DNA from 3 places in the Paenarthrobacter sp. CCNWLY172 genome. Region 3 is predicted to be linked to each of the others. Evidence: riboswitches for the same ligand, from Rfam matches in the RefSeq annotation. Region 3 holds a riboswitch; each other region holds the start of a gene.
The links. Region 3 has a riboswitch for cyclic di-AMP ahead of WBN73_RS17215 (M23 family metallopeptidase). Riboswitches for the same ligand answer to the same signal wherever they lie in the genome.
Positions count from the first base shown of each region.

Region 1: another riboswitch for cyclic di-AMP. It lies ahead of WBN73_RS20125 (hypothetical protein); the one in region 3 lies ahead of WBN73_RS17215 (M23 family metallopeptidase).
Region 2: another riboswitch for cyclic di-AMP. It lies ahead of WBN73_RS16650 (NlpC/P60 family protein); the one in region 3 lies ahead of WBN73_RS17215 (M23 family metallopeptidase).

Region 1 is NZ_JBBEGB010000018.1:28,216-33,487, reverse strand. It holds gene WBN73_RS20130 (PucR family transcriptional regulator) at 1-767, shown strand, start outside; gene WBN73_RS20125 (hypothetical protein) at 955-2,244, opposite strand; cyclic di-AMP (ydaO/yuaA leader) riboswitch at 2,247-2,391, opposite strand; gene WBN73_RS20120 (ATP-dependent DNA ligase) at 2,636-3,700, shown strand; gene WBN73_RS20115 (DUF6480 family protein) at 3,719-3,991, opposite strand; gene WBN73_RS20110 (alpha/beta fold hydrolase) at 4,062-4,868, opposite strand; gene WBN73_RS20105 (maleylpyruvate isomerase family mycothiol-dependent enzyme) at 4,892-5,272, opposite strand, start outside.
Region 2 is NZ_JBBEGB010000010.1:159,593-164,864, forward strand. It holds gene WBN73_RS16640 (universal stress protein) at 1-618, opposite strand, end outside; gene WBN73_RS16645 (FAD-dependent monooxygenase) at 1,004-1,726, shown strand; gene WBN73_RS16650 (NlpC/P60 family protein) at 1,836-2,624, opposite strand; cyclic di-AMP (ydaO/yuaA leader) riboswitch at 2,628-2,796, opposite strand; gene WBN73_RS16655 (copper resistance CopC family protein) at 2,971-3,633, opposite strand; gene WBN73_RS16660 (NCS2 family permease) at 3,748-5,190, shown strand.
Region 3 is NZ_JBBEGB010000011.1:118,712-123,983, reverse strand. It holds gene serC (phosphoserine transaminase) at 1-346, opposite strand, end outside; gene WBN73_RS17220 (metal-dependent transcriptional regulator) at 639-1,334, shown strand; cyclic di-AMP (ydaO/yuaA leader) riboswitch at 1,546-1,759, shown strand; gene WBN73_RS17215 (M23 family metallopeptidase) at 1,764-2,594, shown strand; cyclic di-AMP (ydaO/yuaA leader) riboswitch at 2,741-2,901, shown strand; gene WBN73_RS17210 (C40 family peptidase) at 2,906-3,652, shown strand; gene WBN73_RS17205 (NlpC/P60 family protein) at 3,752-4,525, shown strand; gene WBN73_RS17200 (HNH endonuclease) at 4,779-5,272, shown strand, end outside.

The DNA.
Region 1 (5,272 bases), on a different contig from region 3:
TCCTCTCGGCCTGCAGTGGCGAATCGAATGCCGTGGCGGCCGTGGCCGGGTGGAAGGAGATCCAAGGCCGCGGTCCATGGCAACTGGTGACCATCCTGGATGCGGACGGCGCGAGGTCCGACGTCGATCCCCTCGCCGCAACCCTGACGCACCGAACAGCTGCACTGCAGTCCACCATCGGCGTCAACGCTGCGTTGTTCAGCGCCGGAACGGAGACGCATTCCGTGGTCCTGTTTCGAGAGTCCGGTGGTCGGGCGGACCACGCCCAGGTGCTGGTCCACTATCAACTGGAACTCGCCAAGCGCTCCGGCAGGGCGGTGGACCGGGTGATCCTGGGCATCAGCGAGCCGTTCCAGGTGATCCGGCAGCTCGCAGGAGCGTACCGGCAGTCCAAGGTTGCAGCGCAGGCTGCCGCCGTCGATCAACCCCTCGGCGAGCTCGTGGACAGCCGGTCCGTAGGCGTCTATCAGCTCTTCGACCGCTTGCTGGCACCCGGAGGTTGGGACGACACCGGTTCCGTGCACTTCCGAACGCTGGAGGACCAGGACAAGAACGGCGAACTCCTGCCCGTCCTGGAACTCCTCTATGACAATGATGGTTCAGTGCAGGACGTCGCGGCCAAACTCCATCTCCACAGGAGCAGCATCTACAACAGGCTCGGCCGGATCCGGCAGCTCATCGGCGCTGACCCGTTGAGCGGAGTGATCCGCGTCGAATTGCACGCTGCCTTGAAAGCCCGCCGCTGGGCCGGCCGGCCGCGGATCTGAGGTTGTCAAGAACAATGAGCAGGCGCCCGGTGCGGGCGCCTGCTCATTGGTATGGTCTTGCTTTACGGGCGCCTCAGCCGCTGGCAGCTCCAGCGGCCCAATCGACGCCGGAACGTGGCCGTCCGGCTGCTGCTGCAGTACCGGCTGTGCCATCCCACATGCGTGGTGGTGCGTGGCAAGCGGGTGCTCATTTGAGGGTGTCCTTTGCCGCGTCAAGGATTTCTTCAAGTGCCGTCCCGGAGGGCTGCGGCGCGGTGGCCGCACTGGGCTTGCCCGAGGGCTTGGGTTTGGTGGTCTGCGTGGGAGTCCCCGTCGGCGTGGGGGTAGGAGCCGGCGTGGGTGTGACCGTCGGTGTGGTTGTGGGCGTCGGCGTCGTGGGTGGCGTGGTGATCGTGTCCGACGGCACCTCGCTGGGTGCCGGCGCCGGCTGGGTGGGGATCGGGCTGGCGGTGGCCGGGTCCGCGGCGATGGTTGACGGCACTGCGGACGGGACCCATACGGGGTCGGCCAAGGAAACTTTCGGGGTGGGAACCGACGACGGCGACCCTGGTGCGGGTGCCTCCGGAACCGTGGCCGGCTGGCCGCCTGCCGACGTCGCAGCAGCTGACGCGGAGGGCGATGATGCCCTTGAGTAGGAGGCGCTGGGCGCGGGAGCCGCGGAGCCTGAATTCCGGTCGGCGCCGCTGGCTTCCTGGGAGGGGGTCTCCTGGCCGAAGAATGGCAGCTCGAGGGCCTGCCCCAGGGTACCGGCTGTCAGGACCAACCCGAGGGCGCCGGCCACCACGGCCATGCGCTGGCTCATGTGTTTGACGGATGCAGCTTTCCGCAGGACCGTATGGGGTTCCCGGCCTGGCGAAGAGCCGCCAAAACCCGACTTGGCGGCCGTGGGCGCAGCTGCCGGTTTGCGTAGGTCCTTGCGGCTCGCCAGTGCTGCCGAGGCCGTTGCGGCCGCCGCGACCTGGGCAGGGGACTTGCCCCGCGGTGGCTCAGTGCGGGCGGACTCGGCCACCACCGGAATGGCGGCAGTTACGGGCTCCGGGGTGTCGGGTTCCTGAGAACCGTGGTTCGGGGCGGCCTGCTGCACGATGGGAATGGCCGCGGTAGGAGGACCTGGCGTAGTGGAGGCCGGAGCTGCAGCCTGTGCTGCCTCCACGGCGGGAATCGCCGCAGTTGCGGGTTCCTCCTGTGCGGCCGTTTCCGGTGCCGGCTGCGAGGCCGATGCTTCAGGCGCGATCACGGCCCGTGCCGCACGCTCCCGCTCGGCCGCGCGCGCGGCTGCACGCGTGGTGGGTGTTGCGACGGCGGGGATAGCCGCAGTGGCGGCCTCCGGCGTCGTGCTTGTCGTTCCGGGTGCGGCCACAGTGTCTGGCTGCGCGCTGAGGGGGGATCCGCTGGGGTGGGCCCGACGGCGTCCGGTTGGCTTGGTGCGCCCGCGTTCAGTCTCGGCGCGGCGCGGCTGATCCATGGTTGGGGACATGGTGGTTGCCTCTCAACGCCTTCGAGGTTAGCTGTCGGGTTCGGACGAGGCCGTCCGGCCGCCGTAGCGGCTTCACCCCAAGGACTTGGGAAAGTCCGGGAACTTTTGGGTCCCCCGCCTCTGCCGCGGGTCTGGCGGATTCCGGAATGCGGCAGAGCTCGGCGTCATTCCGGAAGCGGCCCAGCGGAGATACGGGTCGCCCTACGACGGTACATGAGCCGGAAAGTAAAGTCACATTAATATAACGGACGGTAGGCCTCCCCGGATGAGAGGGTCCTGGCGCTTAGGCTTCGGGGCCGGCGCTGGGAGCTCCCGGTGCGGCAGCCACCACGGCCAAGATATCCATCGCCTGGGACTAGCTTCCGCGTGCACCGGCAGGTAGACATTGTCTATGGACCTGCCTGTGATGCCACCCGTCTCGCCCATGCTCGCCAAATCCGTTCCGGCCATCCCCGATGTTGGGCACTACGAGCCCAAGTGGGACGGCTTCCGGACCATAGTCTTCAAGGACGGCGATGAGATCATTCTGGGCAGTCGCAACGAGAAACCCATGACCCGCTACTTTCCCGAACTGGTGGAGGCGCTGCGGAAGAACCTTCCGGACAAATGCGTGATCGACGGCGAGATTGTCCTGATCGAGGGCAACCGGCTGGAGTTCGAGGTGCTGCAGCAGCGGATCCACCCCGCGGACAGCCGGGTCCGGATGCTCGCCGAGAAGACTCCGGCGTCCATGATCGCGTTCGATATCCTTGCCCTCGGCGATGACGACCTGATGGGCACTCCCTTTTCGGAGCGTCGGGCCATCCTGGAACGTGCGCTCGCCAAGGCGGAGCCGCCCGTTTACGTCACCCCTGCAGTCACGGACCTTGAGCGTGCAAAGGAATGGTTCGTGCAGTTGGAAGGCGCAGGCCTGGACGGTGTGCTGTCCAAGCCCCTGGATGGGACGTATTTGCCCAACAAGCGCGTGATGTTCAAGACCAAGCACGAGCGCACTGCGGACTGCGTGGTGGCCGGCTTCCGCTGGCACAAGACCGCGAAAGTTGTGGGGTCCATGCTGTTGGGTCTTTATAACGACGCCGGCCGGCTCCAGCATGTGGGGGTGGTGGCCTCCTTCCCCATGGCCCGCAGGGAAAGCCTGGTAGCTGAGCTCGAGCCGTATCAGGTTGAACTGGGCGAGCATCCCTGGGGTGAGTGGGCCAGCCAGGGCGACGGAGCCGGCGGTTCCAGGATGCCAGGTGCCCAAAGCCGGTGGAGCGCGGGCAAGGATTTCTCGTTTGTACCCCTGCGTCCCGAGCTGGTCATCGAGGTGGCCTACGACTACATGGAGGGCGAGCGGTTCCGGCACACCACGCAGTTCAGGCGGTGGCGGCCGGACCGAACGCCGGAGAGCTGCACTTACTCCCAGTTGGAAGAGCCGGCGGATTATGATCTTGGGGAGCTCCTGGGGCTGCCCTAGCTTGGCGCCCGCAGTTGCTTACTCCTCGTGTCCTTGGTCGCTGCTCATGCTGCCCTCGGCCGGCGGGGTTTCTCCCGGAGGCACTCCTCCGCCGGGTTCCAAGCCCGTGACGTTTCCGTCGAGGGGATCGGGGTTGGAGGATGCGGCGGGGTCCTCGTCTTCGTCCTGGCGCAATTCGGGGTCGGCGTTGACGTCATCCTTGGTGGTGGCCGGGGGCGTTGCGGCACCGTAGGGGCCAGTGGCGCCGGTTGCGCCGAAGCCTTGCTCGTCCTTGTTATCTCCAGTGGTCACGATCAGCCCTTTCATAAGCAAACTTACTAATGCGGTGGCTTCGCCAGCCTAGCCGGGACGCGTGGACGCATCAAGGCGCCTGGCCGTGAAGCGCTGTCGCTGCAACGAAACTCCGGATGGCGTCCGCCACGGCCTGGGGCCGCATGTGTTGCGCTACATGCCCGACGCCGGGGATCTCCACCAAGCGCCCCTGGTCAACCGCCCTCGAAAGCCGAAGCGACCAGTCCGGGCCGGCCACGTTGTCGCGGCTTCCCCTCAGGACCAGCACAGGGACCTTGATGCCAGCCAAGCGTTTCTCGGTGGGGTACGTCATCATCACCGGCAGTTCAGTAAGGTACCAGCGCGGACCGCAGCGGAGATAGTCCGACGTGACGATCAAATTGGAGGAGGGGCTTTCCCGGAGCATCCCGTCAAGGAGAAGAGCCACGGACTGGCGCCTCACGTTTTTGTGCCGCGAATCAACCACTGGCCCCATCAGCACCACCTGGCGGACCCGATCCGGTGAATGCAAAGCCGCCTCGATAACAAACTGCGCACCCATCGAATGGCCCACCAAAACGTACGAACCGATGCCGCGGGAAGCGAGGGCCTCCGCAATGAAGGCGCCGTAGTCCTCCACCGAGAGCTGTCGATCAGGCTTCGGAGTCCCTCCAAACCCCGGGAGGTCCAAGGAGTAGGTGGGTGCGCTCGCTGCAAGGACTGTGTGCAGCCGGGCCAAATAGCGGTGTGAGACTCCGATGCCGTGAACCAGGACATAGACGGGCCCGGTGGGATCGGCAGCGGGGACGGCGGCGGGGACAGCGGCAGGCTCAGGCGTGCCCTCAGCCCACAAGATCCGCCCCTTCAATCCCAGAACTTCTACGTCTGCAGACAGCATTGCTGCCGGCCTGCTCCGCGCCCTCATGATGGTGTCCGCCGCAAGAACACCGGAGCCCCGGGGCCACTCAGCTCGTCCTCTGCTATTGGTCGGCCGGACACCGCCAGCAGCAGGGCAATGGATGGCCCTTCCACAGCAGGGCCATCCCCGTAATCGAAGGATGCATCGGTGGCCACCAGGCGCCAGCCTCCTGCCACCTCCTTGCCTCCGCCCATCTTGGTGCTGGTCCGCACCTGATAGTGCAGGGCAGTGGCCACGTGCGCGGCGGGGTAGTCGCGGCGCATCCCCAGCGGGCGGCGGATGTCCTCGCCGTGGACGAACGCCTCCACCAATCGGGTCCCCAGGCCTGCAGGCGGCCCGGATCTCCGGGAGAGCACGGCTTTCAACTGACTCAGGGTCGTAGC
Region 2 (5,272 bases), on a different contig from region 3:
GAGCACTGCCACCCGGGCTTGCTCGGAGCCGTCGACGCCCACTGCGACTACGTTTTCCACCGCGCGGGGGCCAGCCTTGGCGTGCTCGGCTTTGATGTGCTTGTCTTCCGTGTTTTCGCCGAGACGGTCGGCGCAGTACAGCGGGACCGTGACGGTGGGGCATTTGGCGTGGGCAGGCAATGCGCTGCTGACAGATCCCAAAAGGCGTCCAACGAAGCCCCCGCGGCCCCGGCTGCCAAAAACGAGGAGTGCGGCATCTGCCGAGAGATCAAGGAGGACACCGGCAGCGTCGCCGTTCTCCACTGAAGCGTCAACCTCGATGGCGTACCCGGAGATCTTGTCCATAGCCTGTTTCACGATCGCGTCCGCCCCCTCGCGGATCACCGAATCATCCACAGTTGCATAACCGCCGTCCAGGCCTGATGCGGCAAAGATAGGTACGGAGTAGGCCGTCACGATGTGCAAGGGCAGCTGACGGCGTTCGGCTTCACGTGCCGCCCACACCAATGCACACTGCCCGTGCTCTGAACCGTCAACTCCAACGACAATGCCTCCCGGCGCCACTGCGTGGTCCTGGCCGTCCTGTGGCTCTTCATTGTGCCTGCTGTGCTGGTCCATGGGGCCCGCCTCTCCACCTGCTGCTTGATGTTCCGGCCATTCTGCCAGAGGTTCTCCGGCTCGGATTCCCTCCTGGCGTCAATGTCAATGGCCCGGGCAGAAGAAACCTGGAAATTCCTTCTCCCAATGCCAACTATTCTCGGTCGGCAACGCCGAATCAAGGTGACTTTGGGCTATGTGTATAACGGTCCGGGCTCGGTTCCAGGGTGCGCATTTTGCGCTGGGGATGAACAACGCGAACACGCGGACCCAGGAGGCTATCCATGGCAGAAAAAGTTCGGTAGTGTTCGAGTCACCGAATGGCCGGCAACCGTGTTCCACAGCACACTCCGGCCATTTATTGCGGCCGCTTGGGGAACTCGGACGCGACCCCATGCGATGCCTAATGGCACACACGTCAAGGAGGAACCAAGCAGTGTCACTCACGCCTGATTCCGCCACGGAACGCACCACCACCGTGGTCATCGGAGCCGGTTTGTCCGGCTTGGCAGTTGCCAGTGAGCTCAGCCGCTACGGCGTGGGCTCCATTGTGGTGGACGGGTTCGGCACGTTGTCCGCAACGGGTCCGTCAGTCCACACCGGAATGCTCCAACGCTGCGATGCAGCCGATCCCGCAGCCATGCAGGAGCGCAACGAGATCCTCCGCCACCTGCGGAACTACGCCGCAAGCCATCACCTGGATGTCCGCAGCACCACACGGGCTGTCCGCCTCGATTTCCTTGGCTCCGACCCTTCCCAACAGATCGGCTATGGACTGGCCGCCAGCATGACCACTGCCGGGCTCAGGACGGGGCTCCACGCCTCCGGCCCCCTCGAGTCCACCCGCCGCCAGTGGGCCGTCCACACTGCCAACGGTGTTCTTCTGGCCGACCACATTGTGGTCACGCGCTGCGCACAGAGCCAATTGCGCCGAATGCTGGCGGAACTCGGCATAGCGATCGGCCAAAACCTGGTGGCCGCAATGCGGGCCGTCGGGATGCACCTTGTAGGAGTCGGCGAGCTCATTACGCCCACACCGAAGGAAGTACTTCGGCAGGCAAAGGCTGTAGGCCAGGCGATATCGTCCAAGGTGGCCCTCCCTGCAGGGCCGGGCATCGCCACCGCTTAGCAGATCAAACCTGGCTGCGAACTATTCCGCACATAACTTAACGCCAAAGGCCGGTGCCCTCGAAGATGAACTCTTCGAAGACACCGGCCTTTGAACTGAAGCGTGAGGCTTATGCGCCAGCGCGTACGTAGGTCAGGGGACCCGTTGCGGTCAACCAGCTGATCGGGTGGATACCCGTCTGGTTGCCGTTGATGCCACCGCTGATGGCCTGGCCGTTGCCGATGTAGATGGCGACGTGGCCGGACTGGACGATCATGTCACCGGGCTGGGGTGAGCTGACAACCTTGCCGTAGTTCATGAACTGCATGGGACCGAGGTCGCCAACGGGGATGCCTGCGGAGCCGAGTGCGCGCTCCACCATGGCGGTGCAGTCCTGCATGATGCCGATCTGGGCGTAAGCCGAGGCAACCATGGCGGCATTGACGCCACCAACAGCCGGAGCAGCAGCAGCCGCAGGAGCGGGAGCAGCAGCGGCCGGAGCGGCTGCAGCAGCCTTGGCAACAGGAGCCTTGGCGGCGGCAGTGGTGACTGCTGCCTTCTTGGCGACAGGAGCCGGAGCAACCGGTGCAGGCTTTTCGATAACCGGAGCTGCAACGGAAGCAACAGCGGGGCGCTCGAAGTTGACGGTAGCCGTAGCCAGGGCGGTAACAACCTGGGTGGGAGCGTCGGCCGAAACGGTCTCAGCGACCGTGGCCGGGCTGGAATCCCGCTGAACCGGAGCTTCAGCAGCGTGAGCTGCAATGGAGCCGGTCAACACAAGGCCCGAGGCTGCTGCGATAACAGCTGCCTGGCGGCCAGCGCCGGAAGCGTTGCTGGCAACTGCCTTGGAGATGGAGATGAACGGATTAGGACGTACGCTGTCCGCCTTACGACGGCCGCGAAGAATGCGTGAAGACATGAAAGAGCCTCTCCCGATGCCTGCGAGGTTAGCTGTCGGATTCGGATGGGAGTCACCCGGCCACTATCTCCCGCTGTTCAGCGGAAGCATCGTGACTTCACCCCAAGGCACGCTCGAAAGCGGCCCAAAATGGGTTCCCCGTCTCTGCCGTAAGGTTTGTCTGCGAACGGATTCCGGACTGCGGCAGAGCTAGGCAATCAGACCGGAAGTGCCCGCTACGTGGAACAGGCACAGGTACCACCGTACGCGATGATCACGCGGAAGTCACATTTAAGTAACGAGAAGTACGCTTCTGGCGTGTCGCAGTAACCGTTTCGAGATCTTCGCAGCTACGTAGAAAACCCCGTTATTCCGCGGGAGAATGGCCCTCAGGGTCGTTCGAAGCAGCCAGTTTCCTGCGGGCAGTAACAGCCAGAAAAATAACGAGACCAACAGCAACAACCGCCAGGCCCACGATGCTCCACGGGAAGGGCTGGGAGGCGTCGGCCGCGGGCTCGCTGTTGCCGGTTCCCGACGCCGCAGTGCCCGGGGCCGCGGTTCCCGCCGTCGGCACCGCCGCTGAAGGTGTCGAAGCGGACGGAGCCGATGCGGACGGAGAGGCTGCCGCCGGGCCGCTGGCCGTCGTCGTGCTTCCTGCGGTGGCCGTGAAGGTAAAGGTGCCCTCGATGGGGTGCGAATCGCTGCTGACGACGCGCCAGACCACCGTGTATTCGCCGGCCGGAGCGCCTTCGCGCAACTTCTGGACCGCCTGGTTGTCGATGATTTCCACCGGGCCGTCGGCCCAGTTTTCGCCGCCCGCAGTGACCGTGACGCCCGAACCGATGGCGAGCGGCCGGTTGTTGAACGTGATGGAAACCGACGCCGGGACGTCCGTGACGCTGGTGCCACTGGCCGGCGTCGTGGATTCAGCGACGTCGTGGGCAGACGCCGGCGCCGCAGTAAACAGCAGGGCGGACGCGAAGGCAAGAGCAGCGACGACGGCGGCCAGAAGCGGGCGGATGGTACGCATGGGGCGGTTTCTCCTAGTGTTGGCTTCCTTACAGACTAGGCGAATCGTCCGGAGCGCCCGCACCGGACCGCATAGGATTTGATGGCACACTCCCCCCGATCCCCGGAGTCTTTCATGCTTAAGCAAGGTTCTGCAGTAGACCGCTACTTCAAAATTACTGAACGTGGATCCACGTACTCGCGGGAAATTCGTGGCGGCTTCGCAACGTTCTTCGCCATGAGCTACATCGTGGTGTTGAACCCGCTGATTCTCTCCGGGGCGGATTCCAGTGGGGCATCTCTCGGCTTCACAGCCGTCGCAGCCACGACGGCCTTCGTGGCGGGCATCCTGACCATCCTCATGGGCGCGTGGGCCAAGCACCCATTCGCCGTTGCAACCGGGCTGGGCGTCAACGCCTTCGTTGCCGTCACGGTCGCCTCGCACCCGGAACTCACCTGGCCGGACATGATGGGCCTCGTGGTCCTCTCCGGCATCACCATGCTCATCCTGGTGCTGACCGGTTTCCGTACTGCCGTGTTCAAAGCCGTGCCGGAAGCGCTGAAAACGGCGATCGTGGTGGGCATCGGCCTCTTCATAGCACTGATCGGCCTGGTCAACGCAGGCTTTGTGCGCCGGATTCCCGACGCCGCCGGCACCACGGTTCCCTTGGGCCTGGGCGTGGATGGCAAGCTCATGGGCTGGCCTACCTTGGTGTTCGCAGTGGGCCTCATCCTCACCATCGCCCTGGTGGTCCGCAAGGTCCGCGGCGCCATCCTCATCGGCATCGTGGTCTCCACGGCACTGGCAGCCATCCTCGAGTTCACCCTCCACATCGGCCCCAGCTTCGACGGCAAGAACGTCAACCCGCGCGGCTGGTCCCTCGTGGCTCCCACCCTCTCGGAGTGGGGCGCCCCGGACCTGTCCCTCATCGGCAAGGCCAACCCGTTCGGCGCGTTCCAGCACCTCGGTTTCATCGCTGCAGCACTGTTGGCGTTTGTGATCCTCCTCAGCATCTTCTTCGACGCCATGGGCACCATGGTGGGACTGGCCAACGAGGCCGGAACCGTGGACAAAGACGGCAACATCCCCAACGTCGACCGTGTCCTGCAGGTGGACGCCCTCGGCGCGATCGTGGGTGGTGGCGCGTCCGTTTCGTCCAACCAGATCTTTGTTGAGTCCGGCGCCGGCATCGGCGAAGGTGCCCGCACCGGCCTCGCCTCGATCGTCACGGGCGTGCTGTTCCTGGTGGCGATGTTCTTCACGCCCCTCATCAACCTTGTACCCTTCGAAGCCGTGGCTCCGGCACTGGTGGTTGTGGGCTTCATGATGGTCTCCCAGGTGGGCAAGATCGATTGGCAGGACTGGGGTGTCGGCATCCCTGCGTTCCTGACCATCTCCCTCATGCCGTTCACGTACTCGATCGCCAACGGCCTCGGTGCCGGCTTCATCTCCTACGTCCTGATCCGCACCTTCCAGGGCCGCGCCCGCGAAGTCCACCCGCTCATGTGGGCCGTGGCCGCTGCGTTCCTGCTGTTCTTCGGCATTGGAACCGTGGAGGAGCTGCTGGGCGTCAAGTAAGTCTCCTGCGGACCTAAGTCCGGAGTTTCAGACACCCGCCTGCTGGGAAAGCTGGTTTTCGTGTGCCCGTTCGGGTGTGCTT
Region 3 (5,272 bases):
CCTTGTTGGTGGCGGCGGCGAACTTTGAGCCGAACTCGCCGAAGGAGAGGTGCTGTGCTTTCTTCTCTACCAGGCCGAAGGCGGCGACATCCCAGAATGCGGTGGAACCGCCGACGCCGAGGACAACTTCGTATCCTTCGGGTGCACGGAAGAACTGGCTGAGGCCCTCCCGGACCGAACCCACAAGGTTTTTGACCGGAGCTTGGCGGTGGGACGTGCCAAGGATGGTGGACGACGCGGCAGACAGGGCCTCGATCTGTTCCGGACGGACCTTGGACGGTCCTGCGCCGAAGCGACCGTCCTTGGGCAGCAGATCGGTGGGAATGGTGATGCTGTTGTCGCTCACGTGTGGCTCCAATGGGTATCGGCTAGAGATGGGTCGTGGCAGGTGGCATCAGGTGCCCCTTCGACACCCCAATTCTGCCTGACCCGGCGCGGAGGCGGGAACCTGTGGCCGTCATAGTCCGCCACGTGGAACGCAGGCCCACCATATGCGACCGGAATTATCCAGAGTAATTCCAAATAAGCTAGGCTGGTGGTTGGCGTTCATGGGGCGGCGGTGTACACCGCCCACCCGGCAAGGGACGCGGTACGGTGGAGATTACGCAAGGAACTGCGTTCGAGGAGAGCTGAGCTGGATGACGGATCTGATCGATACCACTGAGATGTATCTTCGGACCATTTTGGAGCTTGAAGAAGAGAACATTGTGGCTCTCAGGGCCCGCATCGCCGAGCGGCTGCGGCACTCCGGACCCACTGTTTCCCAGACCATCGGACGCATGGAGCGCGATGGCTTGGTGATTGTTTCCAATGACCGTCACCTGGAACTGACCGAAGCGGGGCGGAAACGCGCCACCGAGGTGATGCGAAAGCACCGCCTCGCCGAGCGTCTCCTGGCTGATGTCATTGGCTTGGACTGGGCCTATGTCCATGACGAAGCCTGCCGCTGGGAACACGTGATGAGCGAGCGCGTGGAGCGCCGGCTGTACGAACTCCTGGAGCACCCCACCGAATCCCCATATGGCAACCCCATCCCGGGCCTTGAAGCCCTCGGTGGCCTTGCCAGCCAGCCGTTCCCCCGCCTCGACGTCAACCTCCTGCAGGCCATGGACGGCTATGCACCGGATTCCCGGGTGGCAGTTACCCGCCTTGCGGAGCCCATCCAGGTTGAGCCTGAACTCCTTACCCAGCTGGATGAGGGTGGTATCCGCCCCGGCGCGGCCGTCTCGCTGGAGCGCGTAGGCGAGTACATTTCAGTCCGGGTCCCCGGCATTGAGGGTGCACTGGAACTTCCGCCCGAGGTGGCGGCGCACGTCTTCGTCTCCGTCGGCTGAGGCACCCTTCCCTTCACCCGGTGTCATATCTCACTTTTGAGCTCCAAGCGCGCGTGTGACCTGCAGTTTTTCAGGATTAGTGATAAGGGGCAGCCGCGCCACGCCTGTTCCTGTTGATAACGAATTTATTACTGCGAGCCTTAATCGCCTATAGTTATCTACTAGCGCTGATACCAAAGCGTTACCTGTTCCGGAGCCGAGCTCTGCCAGCGGAACAGGTGTGCCATCCACCACTGGCAGAGGCGGGGGAACCACAAGCGGCTGTCTAAAGAAGCAGCCTTGGGGTGAAGTCCGCAGCAGAAGTGCCCATTACGCAAGTCCCTCTTGGGATACCTGTGTGCCGTGAGCGCTTCGTGCGGACCGGGTCTTTGAACTCTCTGACCCGAATCCGACAGCTAACTTCGCAGGCTTTTTAGAGAGGAATAGAGTTTGACAACGCAGAACGTCAGGGGCCGCCGCCGCGCGTCCGGCCCCGCTGCTGAGCTGCGGCCAGCCCGCGTCGTATCGGAGATCCGGCCACGCGACACCGAACGCCAGGTGCGTCGCCGTAAGAGCCCGTTGCGCCAGGTTGCCGATTTCGCCGCAGCCAGTGGTGTAGGGCAAAAGGCCGGAGTTGCGCTTGCCGCCACCGGACTTGCCCTGACTGTCGGTCTGCCGGCCACCAGCCCGGTAATGGCAACCTCGGAATCCGGTCAGACCGAGTCGGCCCTGGCCGTCACCGGGGGCAGCCAGCCCGAGGTTTCCGCCGCTGCATCAGCCAAGATCGACTTCAGCCGTGCTGCGGTAGCTACCGCCGCCGACCCCGACGGCAAGCTGAAGCAGCTGCTCAGTGCGCAGTCCGCCGACAGCATCCAGCGTGCCTCGTCCACGGGCACCATGGCCAGCCCCCTGGACACCCTGACCACGGCTTCCCCGTTCGGCTACCGCATCAGCCCCCTCACAGGTGGTGCCGGTGACTTCCACCGCGGCCAGGACTTCGTGGCCCAGTGCGGCACGGCCGTCCATGCTGCGGCCAGTGGCAAGGTCACCTTTGCCGGATGGCACGAGTACGGCGGAGGCAACCGCGTGGTGGTAGACCACGGCAACGGCCTTGAGACCACGTACAACCACTTGTCGTCCTTCACCGTCAAAGTAGGCCAGACGGTCAGCCGCGGCGACACTGTAGCGCTGAGCGGCACCACGGGCGCCTCCACCGGCTGCCACCTCCACTTCGAAGTACAGGTCAACGGTGAAGTTGTTGACCCCATGGGCTGGCTCTAAGTCCAGTTGATGGTTGTCTCTCGCATTCGTGACACACCCCGTGACCTGAATGTGACATTCGCGTTCAACTGTTGTACCGTACAAAGCGCATCGGCTTTTTAGGGGGCCGGTGCACTTGAGTGGATTGCCTAGCTCTGCCACCACTCGAGGTCCGTTCGCATAAATCGTCTGGCAGGGGCGGGGGAACCACTTCTGGTCTTCGCAAGAAGGCCTTGGGGTTAAGTCGCAAAGCTTCCTTGAAGCAGCGTGGCCGGATGACTCCCATCCGAATCCGACAGCTCACCTCGCAGGCATTGGGAGAGGCTACCTTCGTGTCATCACGCACTACCCCTGCGCGCCACCGCGCCGAATCGGTTCGTACGAACCCCTTGAACACGCTTTCCAAGGCTGTTTCATCCAACGCCGGTACCGTTGGCCGCCAGGCCGTCGTCCTGGCAGCAGCCTCAGGCCTCGTCCTCAGTGTCGGTCTGCCGGCCCAGGCAGCGGACACCGACGTTTCCAAGTCGGAAGCCTCCAGCACCCAGCAGATGGTCACCACTGCGGTAGTCACCGCAGAGCCCACCGCCACCGTTTCCTTCGAGAGCCCCGTAGTGGCCACCAAGGAAGCTCCCAAGGTTGTGCAGCGCGCTTCGCAGACCACCCAGCGCACCGCGGCCAACGGCAACCAGGCCACCGCAGGCGCCGTGACTGCGAAGTCGTCCGAAGCCAAGGATGCTGCTTCCAGCGCCGCCGCTTCCGGCCTCGCCGCGATCGCCTACACCGGAATCGGCCACCCTTACGTTTGGGGCGGCACCACGCCCAACGGATGGGACTGCTCCGGCTTCACCCAGTGGGTCTACGCGCAGGCCGGCATCAGCATCCCGCGCGTCAACGCCTGGACGGCCATGAAGCCCACCAGCACTCCTGTCCCCGGTGACCTGGTCATGCAGAACGGCGGAGCACACGTAGGCATCTACGTTGGCAACGGCATGATGATCAGCGCATTGAACCCGGGACAGGGCACGCTCCTGCACTCGGCTGCCTCCACGGGCACGTCCTCCTTCTTTACCCTCCGCTAGAAACAATCCGGTTCGGGGTTCGCCAGCATGCCCCCAAGTGCTGGCGCGCCAATGAGCCGCGTGTACCCCAACTGCACGCGGATACGAAAAGAGAAAACCATGACCAGTGCATCCAAGGTTGCACGGCATCGCGCTGAGGCCCCCAAGACCAGCTCGCTTGCCGTGATCGCCAAGGCCGTCAGTGAAAACGCCGGCGGCGTCGGCCGCCAGGCGGCTGTTATTGCCGCAGCTTCAGGCCTGGTCCTGACCGGCAGTGTTGCTGCCAACGCGGCCGACACCACCGTGGACCGTGAGTCCACCGCGACGTCCACCCTTGACGTCCAGTCGGTAGTCCAGGCCACCATCGCTGCGGACTCCACCGTTGCCATCTCCTACGAGCGCCCCGTGGTCACCACGGTGCAGGCTCCGGCCCCCGTAGAGAAGAAGGCTCCTGCGAAGGCAGAAACCAAGAAGGCAGCAGAAAGCACGGCAACTGCCGGCAACGCCACGTTGGCCGTCAACACCGCGGCTCCTGAGGCAAAGGCTCCGGCCGCTGCAAGTGGCCTGGGTGCTGCAATTGCCGCTGCCGCCTATGCGCAGCTCGGCGTCACCCAGGACTGCACCATGCTGGTAACCAACTCCCTGGCAGCTGTTGGCATCAACTTCCACGACTGGCCGGCCGGCTACCTCTCCCTCGGCCGCACGGTCAGCGCAGCGGAAGCGAAGCCGGGCGACCTCGCCTACTACGCCAACGGCGGTCTGGCCGGACAGGCCCACATCGCTGTATACGTCGGCAACGGCCAGGCAGTCCACGGTGGATGGAACGGATCCACCACGGCACTGTTCAGCGTCAACGTAGGCTCCGGCCCGGTTTTCATCCGCGTGAACGGCTGATCCAGCCTTTGGTTTTGACAGCAACACCCCGCAGGCTCAGGCCGGCGGGGTGTTCTGCTTTTAAGGGACGGATTCGGCTCCACGCCTCTTAACCTCGCATGAACTCTTGGCGACACTGCACGGGAAACGACGGAAAAATTCGTTGATACGGCATATGAGTGCTTACCCTTATCTTGTCGATCCACAGCCCGTACAAGCAGAGGGCAGCCGGCCCTCGTGCCCCTGACGGGTGCGGCCGTGAAGAGGTACGTGCATGCGCACACTCGTTCTGAATGCTGGATATGAACCGCTGGCGGTAATAACATTCCGCCGGGCGCTGGTCCTTGTGTTGACTGGGAAAGCTAGCGTAGTGGCCGAAGGCGACGAGCCTGTCGTCGGGCCACAGGAGATTCTCGGACGCCCCTCCGTGATCCTCCTTAACCGCTACATCCGTCCCCGGTACAACAGGATTACCGCCGTGAGCCGACGCGGGGTCCTTCGCCGCGACGGCCATCGCTGCGCCTACTGCGGGAAAACAGCCCACACCATAGACCACGTCCACCCCAAATCCAGGGGCGGCGCGGATTCCTGGGAAAACCTGGTCGCGGCGTGTCTGAAATGCAACAACGCCAAGAGCGACCACACGCTGGCTGAAATGGGTTGGAAACTCCGTTTCACGCCTGGAGTGCCCCAGGGAACCATGTGGCAGATCAAAGAACTCGAGAAACCTGCGCCGGACTGGGACCCGTTCCTGTTGCCGGAATCCGC